4 regions of the Paenibacillus sp. OAE614 genome follow, and region 1 is predicted to be linked to each of the others. Evidence: predicted binding sites of a transcription regulator. Region 1 holds the regulator's gene; each other region holds the start of a gene.
The links. The regulator Rex, encoded in region 1, represses fermentation and respiration genes when NADH is low (regulators of the CRP and FNR family bind a similar motif). The targets are predictions, from matches to a motif close to TTGTGAAATATTTCACAA.
Positions count from the first base shown of each region.

Region 2: nirB (nitrite reductase large subunit NirB) is a predicted target of Rex. The motif match lies at 1,824-1,841, and genes of this name have one in related genera.
Region 3: ABIE48_RS28975 (helical membrane plugin domain-containing protein) is a predicted target of Rex. The motif match lies at 1,907-1,924, and genes of this name have one in related genera.
Region 4: ABIE48_RS33005 (cytochrome ubiquinol oxidase subunit I) is a predicted target of Rex. The motif match lies at 1,648-1,665, and genes of this name have one in related genera.

Region 1 is NZ_JBEPOD010000001.1:4,292,179-4,295,302, forward strand. Features, by position in the region: gene ABIE48_RS19650 (amidohydrolase) at 1-1,214, opposite strand, end outside; gene ABIE48_RS19655 (redox-sensing transcriptional repressor Rex) at 1,168-1,854, opposite strand; gene dinG (ATP-dependent DNA helicase DinG) at 1,971-3,124, opposite strand, start outside.
Region 2 is NZ_JBEPOD010000001.1:3,021,953-3,025,076, reverse strand. Features, by position in the region: gene nirB (nitrite reductase large subunit NirB) at 1-1,802, opposite strand, end outside; gene ABIE48_RS13980 (VOC family protein) at 2,037-2,522, opposite strand; gene ABIE48_RS13975 (hypothetical protein) at 2,623-2,877, opposite strand; gene ABIE48_RS13970 (DUF1572 family protein) at 2,927-3,124, opposite strand, start outside.
Region 3 is NZ_JBEPOD010000001.1:6,305,934-6,309,057, reverse strand. Features, by position in the region: gene ABIE48_RS28980 (NAD(P)/FAD-dependent oxidoreductase) at 74-1,252, opposite strand; gene ABIE48_RS28975 (helical membrane plugin domain-containing protein) at 1,292-1,723, opposite strand; gene ABIE48_RS28970 (CcdC family protein) at 2,173-2,691, opposite strand; gene ABIE48_RS28965 (TetR/AcrR family transcriptional regulator) at 2,817-3,124, opposite strand, start outside.
Region 4 is NZ_JBEPOD010000001.1:7,208,181-7,211,304, forward strand. Features, by position in the region: gene ABIE48_RS32990 (hypothetical protein) at 1-370, shown strand, start outside; gene ABIE48_RS32995 (hypothetical protein) at 461-763, shown strand; gene ABIE48_RS33000 (hypothetical protein) at 1,044-1,526, shown strand; gene ABIE48_RS33005 (cytochrome ubiquinol oxidase subunit I) at 1,813-3,124, shown strand, end outside.

The DNA.
Region 1 (3,124 bases):
TCCTTCGCGCTGGCCGAATAAATGACGTGTGAAATAAAGTCCGTACGCGGCAGAAAATGAGCCTGATCCGTATTCACCGCGATAAAATCCGCCTTCATCCCGGCCTCAAGTGCACCGATTCCCTCCAGGAACAAGGATTGCGCTCCGTAGATCGTGCCCATACGCAGCGCTTCCGCCGCGGGAACCGCCGTCGGATCTCCCGAGACGCCCTTATGTATCAAAGCGGCAAGGCGCATTTCTTCAAACATGTCCAAATTGTTGTTGCTCGCCGCACTGTCGGTTCCGAGGGAAACCGTAATGCCTGCCTGCATCATGTCGGTAACGCGGGCCACCCCGCTCGCCAGCTTCAGGTTGCTGCCAGGGTTGTGTGATACCGTCACGTGATGCTTCGCCAAAATGTCGATTTCCTCGTCTGTCAAATGGACCGCGTGTGCCAGAATCGTCGGCCGTGAGAACATGCCGAGCTTCTCCAAATGAATCGCCGGACGCGTTCCATAATCGCGTACATTCTGCTCCACTTCCGCCTTGGTCTCCGACATATGCGTATGCATCGGCAGATCCAGGTCATGCGCCGCCTGAACGAACTTCTCGATAAAATCAGGAGGGCATGTGTACGGGGCATGCGGAGAAATCATCGCCGTGATCCGGCCGTCTGCCTGCCCGTGCCAGTCCTTGGCGAACTGAATGGCTTCGTTCAGCTTGTGCCGCTGCACATCCTCCGGACACAGGCCGATGACACCGCGGGTCAGGGCAGCGCGCATGCCGGATTCAGTCACCACTTTGCCAACCTGATCCATATGATCGTACATATCGAGGAACGTCGTCGTACCGCCCTTCAGCATTTCAAGCACGGACAGCGAAGTCCCCCAGTAGACGTCACTGGACGTGAATTTTGCTTCCATCGGCCACATTTTTTCCTGCAGCCATTCCTGGAGCACCATGTCATCTCCGTAACCGCGCAGCAGCGACATGGCGGTATGTCCATGGGTGTTGATCAGGCCCGGCATAAAAAATAAATGCGTGCCGTCGACGACCTGTACGCCCTCTTCCAGCTGCGGCTCCTCTTCACCGATATAGGTGATGCGGTCGCCCTCAATGACCATCCAGCCGTGCAATACCGGCTGCTCCGGCCGCAAAACGGCAAAGCTTCCGTTCTTGATGGCCCATTTAGGATTGGCGCTCCGGCTGCTGGAGCTCTTCAAATTGTCCGTCATCTTCCGTGTCGTCCTTTCCGTTGTTCAAATAATAAGCAAGGCTGAGCAAATCCGTCGTAAAATCGGCGGCGTGTATCCGGATGCTTGCCGGCGCCTTCAGAATCGTCGGCGCAAAATTCAGAATCGCTTCGATCCCGGCCGCAATCAGCTGATCGGCGACGTTTTGCGCTTCGAAATCCGGGACGGTAATAATCCCGATCCGGATATTTTTACTTTGTATCGTTTCTTTCAGCTCATCCATAGCCTGTACCGTCAAGGTGTTGATGCGCGTGCCGATTTTGGACGGATTGGCGTCAAACACGGCCACGATCTTCATATTTTCCTTCAGGTAAAAGTTATAGTTGGACAAAGCTTGACCAAGATTCCCCGCTCCGACCAGCACCGCGTTGATCTGCTGGTCCAAATTCAGAATTTGACGGATCTTCTCGATGAGATAGGACACGTCATACCCTATCCCCTTACGGCCAAAATCCCCGAAATACGCCAAATCCTTGCGGATCTGCGCCGGGTTGAGATCCAGCTTCTGCCCGAGCTCCTGGGAGGAGACCGTGGCCACCTCCCGCTTGTTCAGCTCATTTAGATATCTAAGATATATAGGCAATCTGCGGACAACCGCCTCGGATATTTTCTCCGATTTCATGCATGTTCCCCCTATTGAACGGCTTGAATATTTATTTGGTTATATAGATTGAACTAAAGTTTTGCATTGAACTTCCTGTTCTAACCGCTTTAGTTCATTCTATCTAATGGACTCATTTAAGACACACCGTCCTGATGAAGCCATTCAGAGATGCGCGGAACCATCTGGTCTGTCTGCATATGCTCCATTTTCGGTCCAGGCAGCGAGTACAGGAAGTACTTCCCGTAATACGATTCGATGACGCGCGTATCGTATACGATGACGATGCCCCGGTCATGGGCGGTGCGGACCAGCCGCCCGAAGCCCTGCTTGAAGCGGATGACGGCCTGCGGGACCGACAGCTTCATAAACGGGTTCTTCTTCTGGCGCTGCAGCAGCTCGCTCTTCGCTTCCACCAGCGGATGGTTCGGCGGCTGGAACGGGAGCCGGACGATGGCCAGGCACGTCAGCGCTTCTCCCGGGATGTCCACGCCTTCCCAGAAGCTGCTCGTTCCAAGCAGCACCGAAGCGCTGCTGTCCGTAAACCGCCGGATCAGCTTCGTGCGGCTGCCGCTGTCTACGCCCTGTCCAAGCACGGCGATGTCGCTTTGTGCGAGGGCTTCTTTCAGCGGCTCGTATACCTGGCGCAGCATGCGGTACGAGGTGAACAGCACCAGCATCCGGCCGTGGGTCGCGATCGCGGCGTCCGCTAGTGAGCGGGCCAGCGTTTCGACAAACAGGGCGTCCCCGACGCTTCCCTTCACGCTTGGAAAATCCCGCGGAATGACGAGCAGCGCCTGGTCCCTGTACCGGAACGGGGACGGAAGCTGGACCGTCACAAGGCGTCCGCTGTCCTGGTCCTCCTGCAGTCCAAGGTTGTCGATCATATACTGGAACGATTTATCTACGGATAAAGTGGCGGACGTCAGGATGACGCTCTTTTTCTTGTCAAAAAACAGCTCCTTGAGCTGCTTGCTGACGTCAACCGGAACAGCGTACAGCTGGAGCGATTTGCTGCGGAAATGGCCGCTCGCTTCCATCCAGTACACGACGGTTTCGTCGTTCAGCGTCATAAAGAACCGGAGATTCTCCCGCTCGGAGCTGAGGTCCTTGAGCAGCCCGCCGATATCGGTGATCAGGCTGTCGGAACCGTAATCATCCTGCTCCTCCTTGTATTCGGCCAGCATCTTTTCGCCTTTGCGGACGATTTCCCCCACCGTGACAAAGATCTGGTTTTCGAGCGCCGCCAGCGTCTCCCACTCTTTCGGCTTTTTCCCCGGCTGAAGGCGCA
Region 2 (3,124 bases), 1.3 Mb from region 1:
AGCCCGATGCGGCTTGCGCCCGTAATTTTCACCAGGGGCACGTTGTATTTCTTCGCGACTTCGCCGATGCGAATCAAATCCTCCGGTGTCGTCGTTCCGCCATACATCCGCGGAATGACGGAGAATGTGCCGTCCTTCTGCATGTTGCCTTCCATTCGTTCGTTGACATATCTGGATGCCTTATCGTCGGCATACGTCTCGGGATGCAGCATCCGCAAATAATAATTCAGTGCCGGGCGGCACTTCGAGCAGCCTTCCTCGGATGCAAACCCGAGCACGATACGCGTCTCCCTTGGCGACTGCAGACCTTTCTCGCGAATCGCGGCCACCACCTCATCGCGGGTAAGCTTCGTGCAGGCGCACATGCCTGCCGCCTTCTGCGCCGATGCGTCGAATTTGTCGCCCAGCGTATGCGCGAGGATCGCTTCAACCATGCCACGGCATTTGCCGCATGAGCCTCCGGCTTTGGTCACAGCTTTCACTTCGTCGAACGTGGTCAGTCCGTTCTCGAGAATGGCGCCGACGATGCGTCCCTTGGTTACGCCATTGCATCCGCAAATCGTTTCGTCCGCGCTGATCGACGCGACATCGAGTCCGCTGTCTCCCCCGGCTTTATGGAGCACGGAGGCACTCGTATATTCCTGAATGTCGGTGCCCTTCTTCAGCAGGCTGAACAGCCGGGTTCCGTCGGATACGTCCCCGTACAGCACGACACCGACGATGCGGTTCTCGCGGACCAGGATCTTTTTGTAGGATCCGGCGACCTCGTCCTGCACAACGATCGCTTTCGTGTCCGCATCCGCATGGATTTCTCCGCCTGAAAACAGATCGCATCCCGCTACCTTAAGCTGCGTGGACAACACGCTGCCCGCGTAACCTTCCGTTGGCCGGCCCGTAAGGTGGTCCGCAAGCACGATACCCTGTTCATACAATGGCGCCACCAGACCATAGGCTATGCCGTGGTGTTCAGCGCACTCGCCTACGGCATAAATTGACGGGTCCGTCGTCTGCATCAGGTCGTTGACTTGAATCGCCCGGCCAACCGCCAGCCCCGCGTCCCGCGCCAGCGCTACATTGGGACGGATGCCGACGGCCATGACGACAAGATCGCATTCGACGTTCATTCCGTCTTCAAATCGAAGCCCTTGTACTCTCCCGTCACCGTAAATTTCCGTTGTTTTCTTTTCCATCAGAAACTTCATGCCCTGGGCTTCCAGGTCCTGTTGAAGCAGCTTTGCCGCTGCCGCGTCGAGCTGCATCTCCATCAGATGGGGCAGCAAATGAACGACATGGACCTCCATCCCCTGGTTCATCAATCCGCGAGCTGCTTCCAAGCCGAGCAGTCCGCCGCCGATCACGACCGCCTTTTTGTATTGTTTAGCCGTTTCCAGCATCATTTTCGTGTCTTCAATGGTGCGGAAACCGACGACGCCTTCCAGGTCATGTCCTGGTACAGGTAAAATAAACGCGCTGGATCCGGTCGCGATAATGAGCTCGTCGTAGGGGACGACGGTTCCCCGGTCGGTTCGGACTTCTTTCGACGCTCGGTTAATCTCTACAGCCCGTTCCTTGGACAGCAAATGTATGTTATTGGACTGATACCAGTCCCAATCGTTAATCGTGATTTCTTCAAACGTTGTTTTCCCTTGCAGCACAGGGGACAGCATAATTCGGTTATAGTTGGGATACGGCTCATCCCCGATCATCGTTATCTCGTAGCGGTCGTGTTCCCGGCGGAGAATTTCCTCGATACACCGCGCCCCTGCCATCCCGTTGCCTATCATCACCAATCGTCTGCTCATAAACACGCCTCCCGTGCAACCTTGTGAAATTAATAACATTTATATCGTAACGGATACGGGAGGCTTTGCCTGTGAAGTAAATCACAGTGACTTTGTTAAAACAAAAAATTTGCGAAGGCCAGGAATTTTACGGCGTTATTGTGATGACCTCCAACCGTTAGAAGCAAAAGTGCAAAAGGCCACCCTGATGGATGGCCTTGGAACCTTCGTATTTTACGCGGGTAAGAATAACCTCTAATTTTCGTAAGCTTGCTGCAGCGTCTTTATGTCGATTTTCTTTTTCGTCTGGAGTATGGCTTGCATGACTCGCCCTGCTCTTGCCGGGTCGGGGTCACAGACCATCTCCGTTAAGTGGCTGGGGATGATTTGCCAGGATACGCCGAATTGATCTTTTAACCAACCGCAAACCTGGGCCTTTTCGTCTCCTCCCTCGGAGAGCTTATCCCAATAATAGTCCAGCTCCTCCTGATCATCGCAATGAACGATAAAAGATATGGCCTCATTGAACTTAAAATGCGGACCCCCATTCAGCGCGACGAATGACTGCCCTTCCAATTGAAATTCCACGGTCATCGCCGTTCCCTCTACCCCCCGGCTTTCCGGACCGTAGCGGGCAATTCTGCCAATTTGGGAATCATGGAAAATGGACGTATAAAAATTCGCCGCCCCTTCTGCATGAGAATCGAACCACAGGTTTGGGGTAATCTTGTGCAATTTCATTCGCGTCATACCTCCCGGCTATATTCATTCTATGATGATTGTAGCCTATCAGGGGAACCGGCGTTTCTTTTCGATTGCTTTGTTTCTAGTATTCAAGGCGCTAATCATGAGGTATACGCCATCCCCCTTGCACCCAGCTGCTGATCGATCGAACAACAGCGATGATGAATGAGATGAATAACAACCCGGAAGCTATATACCAAATAACGGCTTGAAAACGGTCAGGCTCAGGAGGCTCACCCACAGGACCTGTCTCGGGGATCATCGGATGCAGGCACAGATATCCTGCCCGTAACGAGCAGACTGCCGAGATCAATGATGAGATCGCAAGCAGCACCCATTTCATTTTTTCCATACCCTGTCCCCTTTCCGAAAAATGTACAGCACCACAGTTTCTGATCTCTTCAGTCCCAAGTTAACTCGCCTTTTCTCATTTTGGCAATATAAATGATCTGTCCCGTATGGTAGTGCACTTCTCTGAACATCGCCATCATCAGATTTAGGGCTGTCGTTTCGTTGTTCACTTGGCTGTATGTAAGCGGCGGCAGATGGAGGAAAGGCTGGGACATCAATTGCTCTGGCTCGGATTGTAGCTGTTCAAG
Region 3 (3,124 bases), 2.0 Mb from region 1:
ACAGCCCTCTTCCATGGCAAATGCCTTGGAAAGAGGGCTGTTTGGTTTAATGCGTCAAACGATGGTTTACAGATTAGTAAGCCAAAGTGTAGAGAGCTTTGATGTGGGACAGGTAACGGATGTTACTTGCTTCCTTCATCAGGGACGCAGGCAGACCTTTGAGGGACGTGTTGCTTTCGCCGATGGTAGCAACGGCATCTTTACGGCCCAGGCTTGCAAGCGTACCGGAGTTCACCGGAGCAAATGTTTCGAACGCATGGTTTTCGAGCAGGGCATACAGGTTGTAGCCGATCAGCTCGCCCATTTGCCAAGCGATTTGCGCGGTTGGCGGTTGTGGACGTCCGCTTGGATCAAATACAACAGCGCTGTCCCCAGCCACAAACACGTCCGGATGGGAAGTGGATTGCAGGAATTCGTTGACGGTAGCGCGTCCGCGGTTTACTTCGAGGCCGGATTCGCCTACGAGCGGGTTGCCTTGCACGCCGCCTGTCCATACGAAGGTGTTGGTTACGATCTTTTGACCGTCTTTCAGGTCAACCACGTTGCCTTCCACGTTTGTTACAGGCAATCCTGTCAGGAAGGTTACGCCGCGTTTTTCCAGACTGCTTTGCGCGCGCTCGATGAGGTGATCAGGCAGTACAGGCAGGATTTTAGGGCCGGCTTCAACCAGAAGCAGCTTCACTTCGGCTGGATTTACGCCGTATTTTTTAGCCAGACCAGGCATGATATCAGCGATTTCGCCGACAAGCTCAACGCCAGTCAAGCCGCCGCCGCCGATGAGGATCGTTGCGTCAGCTTCGTTTTTGGTTTTGGAGTATTCGCGAATGCGGTCTTCGATGTGCTTATGAATGTTCAGCGCGTCTTCAGCAGACTTCAGCACGAAGCTGTACTGCTCGAGCCCTGGAATGCCGAAGTAAGCCGTTTTACTTCCGAGTGCGACAACCAAAGCGTCGTAAGACAGGCTGGAACCGTCGGAAAGTTTGATTTCTTTGCTGTCTACGGAGAAAGAGTTGACCGTTGCGATCTTCAGGTCGACTTCTTTGCCCTTGAACAGTTTTTCGAGCGGCATAGCGATCGCTTTCTCAGCAATGCTGCCTGCAGCCAGACGGTGCAGCTCGGTAATGATTTGGTGCGTAGGGTATTGGTTCACGACCGTAACCCGTGCTTGATCTTTGTTCATATATTTGCGTACGGTCAGAGCGGCAAGCAAGCCGCCGTAACCGGCACCCAAAATGACAATATGTTTTGACATGGTTTTTCCTCCGTCCTTACTGGTTAGATGTATAAAAGATTATTGTTGTTTTGCTTTTTCCGCAGAGATTTGAAGGTAAGCGTTCAGGAACCGGAAGATTTTTTGAGCTTGCGGATCCTTCAGCATTTTAAGCAGACCAAAAAGACCGATCACTTCGTTGCTGTCTTCAGCGCGGTCTTTCGCTTCGATGACAGTAGCGGCGATGTTCTTCACCGAATGCTTCACAGGCTCCACAATTTCGGTGATCGCGCCGACGGTGTCGCTCTTCAGCACTTTGTCGGTAGCGACGGTTTGAGCGAAGTCATAAGACTTTGTCAATAGATTCACAAGCTCAGTCAGCTTTGGAAGCTGGTCGACCAGAATCGTAAGGGATTCCTGCACCTCAGGTTTGAGCAGCTGGTCCAGCACGTCGTTTTGTTCCTTGCCGACAGACACGTTTTGTGTCTCTTGTTCAGAAATTGCTTCTGACATGTCCATTTCTCCTTTGCGTAAGCAGTTGTGCTTAAGTATTTTTATAATGAAAAGGAGCTCATAGACTCCCTTCGAAGGAGTATCTACAAGCCACAAGACCTTTTCCGTCCGAAAAGGCCTAGTCACTATCGTCCTCCTAATGTTAACATAAATGATCGTAAAAAGGACCACTTTACGAAAGAAATGTGAAAAAATATACATGGTATCGCCGCCATCGATTGGAAAAGAGCTTGCAGGCCGGGCGTCCAGCGCAGCGGACCCGCTTATTTCATTCGTTTTAAGCATTTTCCAAACGGCCTTGCGCTATGCATTGGCGGCTTTATTTTTGGAGGAAATCTTCTGATATCAAAAAAGCCAATCTCCTTATCTTAAGGAAATTGGCTTATCGTTCGCCCTGGGCAGGAAACCCTGTGTGGAAGACGTTATTTGGCTTAGTATCGATCATGGGATCATTCCGCCGGATTTAAGGGATCGGATACCGAATCTACGGCAGCGGGCGCATACTTCCGGTACTGTCTCAGCATGAAAATCCGCCAGCGGAGGATCATGCCAAAGGCCAGAATGAAGAACAGGGCGCCGGTCTGCGGAATCGATACATATTCCTCAATCACCTGGTGCAGCAGCATGCGGACGGCCAGCAGGGCGAAGAGAATAATGATAAAGCTCTTGGAGCGCTGCGCAAAGACCTGTCCTCCGCTTACTTCAAATTTGGTGCTGCGTATCAGCGGATAGGAGAACAGGAACCAGCCGACTAAAAAGGCGATGAGCGCCCACCACAGCGGGATTCTCACAGCCGGGGCGACGAACATCAAAAAACCGGTCGCCATGCCCATCGGCGGAATTAATATTTTCTTTATCGTAACGGGTCTGTGGCTCGCCTTGAGACGGATGAATATGGTCATCAGGGCCAAAACCAACGTCCCCACGGTCGTTCCAATTTGCAAATACAAGGGACTGATATGAGGCACGTTCAAGGACTCCCCTCTTGTCAATATAATTTATCACATCTAATAGTATATCACACAAATAGAGAAGTAAACTTGAACGTCATATGACATCTTTACCGGGCCTTGAGGGCAAGCCTGTCGGGTGGTTATGCGCCGGATTCCAGTCCTTTCAGAAAGGCTCCCATGACAAAATGCAGGCTCTCGTCTAAATCCAGCTTCATCTGAAAGCCATTGTTCTGTTCCAGGGAGGCGAAGCCGTGCAGGAGGCTCCGCAGACCGCGGATCGTATGCAATGTGTTCTGTTCCCCGAGACCGTAGGGTTCGAGAACCCGGATAAAGATGCTCAACAGCTGCTCACCCAACTTTGCGGTCTCCGGGGAATCCGACGCTTCGATTTTGTAAAAGGCCTCATAGAGGCCGGGGCGCTGGCGGGCAAATGTCAAATAGCTTGTGC
Region 4 (3,124 bases), 2.9 Mb from region 1:
CTATAAAGGTACGCTTAAAGCATGCATTGCTCAGCTTATTTTGCCGATTTTCGTTGTGGAGAGCATGATCTTTACGGTGATTTTCGGCGTCAGAATTCTGCCGGATCTGCTGGTCATACTCATTATGACCCTGCTGTATACCGTGATCAGCTTCCGGCTGATGGGTTTGGAGATGCCGTTTACCGAACCCGCTCAGGCAGGAACGCAATCCGGAAGGGCCGGCCTGATGCTCCTTCTTTTTTTAATATTGGGGGCCATGGCAGGGCTTCATTTTGCACTCCGTTTCTCGACTTACGGAGTATATGTGCTGATGGCTGTGGCCTTGATCGGCAATATTGCCGCATGGAAACTGGCCTTCCGTAACCTTTAAGGCTCCGCTCCAACCGGCTCAGGAAATAGCCTTCCGCCCCGGCTCCCTTCGCCTCAGCTGGAATAAGCTGGGGAGAAGGGGGTGAGACGCATGACGACATCCAAGCATTATTCGGCAGCCAAGAAGTATATGAACCGCCGGGTAAAGATCAAGACGAAGTACGGAAGCACGTTCTACGGTAAGATCGTCAAGGTCAGCAGTTCCAAGGTATACCTGAAGGTTTCCTCGGTCTCGAGCAGTCCCGGAAAGGCGCATATCTCGTTTTTTCCTTTCATTCTGCCGCTCGTACTGTTTGATCTGTTGGTGATTGTGCTGGCGGACGGCCGTCACCATCATGTTCCGCATCCACACTATCCACATGGTCCGTATCCCGGCCCATACCGTCGTCTATAATCGGACTTGTTTCTGCGGCTAACAACCGTTTACACGAGGCGGATTTCGACAAAATGGCTGGTAAATGTTATCCTTTTGTCGTAATTTCATACAAAAAATGAAGCCGCACGCATGTCGCATTAAAGCGCTCTACATCCGGCAGCTGCGGGTTTCCCGCTTTGGAAGGCCCCCGAAAGGGGGCTTTTTTATATTTCCGGCACTTGGCACTATTTCTCACTTTGATTCTGTCCCTCAGAAGTAGTACATTATTAATTGAAATCATAAGGAGGTTTCCGAATTAATGTTCTATGAAGACAATGAGAATTTGAGCATCATGACCTACACCTTGAATAGCGGCATTAAAGGAACTGTACCTTTATCCAATAAGCAGATTCAGGAATGGATCGAGTGCTATCGCACAGATGCGAAATTCATCACAGCGATCGGTAAGGAGTTTTTCGGCCTGAATCCGGAGCTGGTCGCCGATTTTAAAGTGCATAATCGGTTCTCCAATTACGCTGAACTGATCAAGCCCGTAGTATCTTCTTCGGAGCCCGACAACACGGATCAGCTCTCGAAGGCGTACGAAGAAAATCGGGTGTACTTCAAAGTCGATTGCAAATGCGGTACGACTTACACGACCTTTTCCCAATACTACACGACCAAATGGTATTGTTCCAAGTGCAAGGAAATCGTATTTTTGGACAAGAAGAAGGGCAGAGTGCCGACCGATAAGGGCGATGCCTGGTACATGACCAATAAATACTATGTGGCACGGGACTAGCATGATTTCACGAACGAGCCTGAAGCAGGCAACAAATATAGAGGAACTGAAGGAATTGGACGGCTGCGCCGAAAGGTGCGGGCGTCTTTTTTGTGCTTGAAGGGCCTCATTTTTTAATATTTTGTGACTAATTTCACAAAATCAACGATTTGGGCTTGGCATTGTGACATAAATCACAATATTCGGATTCAAAGTCTGCCATGATACAGGAAGAAACGATGAAGCCAAGTTATCGGAACCTGTTAGGCGGGTTTTAAGAATAACGACAGGAAAGAGGGAAGAGACGATGGATGTAGTTATGCTGTCACGTATCCAGTTTGCCGCGACGACGATTTTTCACTTTTTTTTCGTGCCGCTGTCCATTGGGCTGGTGTTCACGATCGCGATCATGGAATCGATGTATGTCGTCAAAGGCAAGGAAGAGTACAAACGAATGGCTAAATTTTGGGGGAAGCTGTTCCTGATCAACTTCGCCGTCGGCGTGGTGACAGGGATTTTGCAGGAGTTCCAGTTCGGCATGAACTGGTCGGCATACTCCCGCTTTGTAGGTGACGTCTTCGGGGCGCCGCTGGCGATCGAAGCGTTGCTTGCGTTTTTCCTCGAATCGACGTTTATCGGCCTGTGGATTTTCGGATGGGAGCGCTTGTCCAAAAAGGTCCACATGATCTGCATCTGGCTGGTCGCGTTCGGCACGGTGATGTCGGCGTTCTGGATTTTGGCGGCCAACTCCTTTATGCAGCGTCCGGTCGGTTTTACGATCAACAACGGCCGTGCGGAGATGAACGACTTTCTAGCTTTGATTACGAACGGCCAGCTGCTGCTGGAGTTCCCGCACACGATTCTGGCGGCTTTTATGACAGGGGCCTTTCTGGTTACCGGGGTTAGCGCCTACAAGCTGCTGAAGAAGCAGGATACCGCCTTTTTCAAAAAATCTTTTGCCATCGCGGTGATCATCGGGCTTGTGTCCTCGATCGGCGTGGCACTGGTGGGCCACCAGCAGGCGCAATATTTGGTGAAGACCCAGCCGATGAAAATGGCTGCGACCGAAGCGCTCTGGGAAACGAGCAGCGATCCCGCGCCGTGGACGGTCACCGCATTTATCGATACGAAAAATCAGACCAATACCGGGGAATTTCAAATTCCCTACCTGCTAAGCTTCTTGTCTTACAGCAAGTTTTCCGGCGAAGTGACGGGGATGAAGGAGCTGCAGTCCCAGTATGAACAGCAGTACGGCCCAGGGGATTACATTCCTCCGGTGCGCACGACCTTCTGGAGCTTCCGCATCATGGTGGCCAGCGGCTCGCTGCTCATTGTGCTCAGCTTGTACGGCGCCTATCTTGCGGCACGCAAAAAGCTCGACAACCGTAACACCTGGTTTATGCGCCTGATGCTGTTTGCCATTTCACTGCCGTTTATCGCCAATACGTCGGGCTGGATCATGACGGAGATTGGGCGCCAGCCTTGGACCGTATTCGGGCTGATGACGACCGCCGACGGGGTGTCGCCGAGCGTCACGGCCGGCCAGGTATTGTTCTCCATTATTGCTTTTACGGCCATTTACGCCATTCTGGCGGTGGTCATGGTGTATCTGTTCGTCC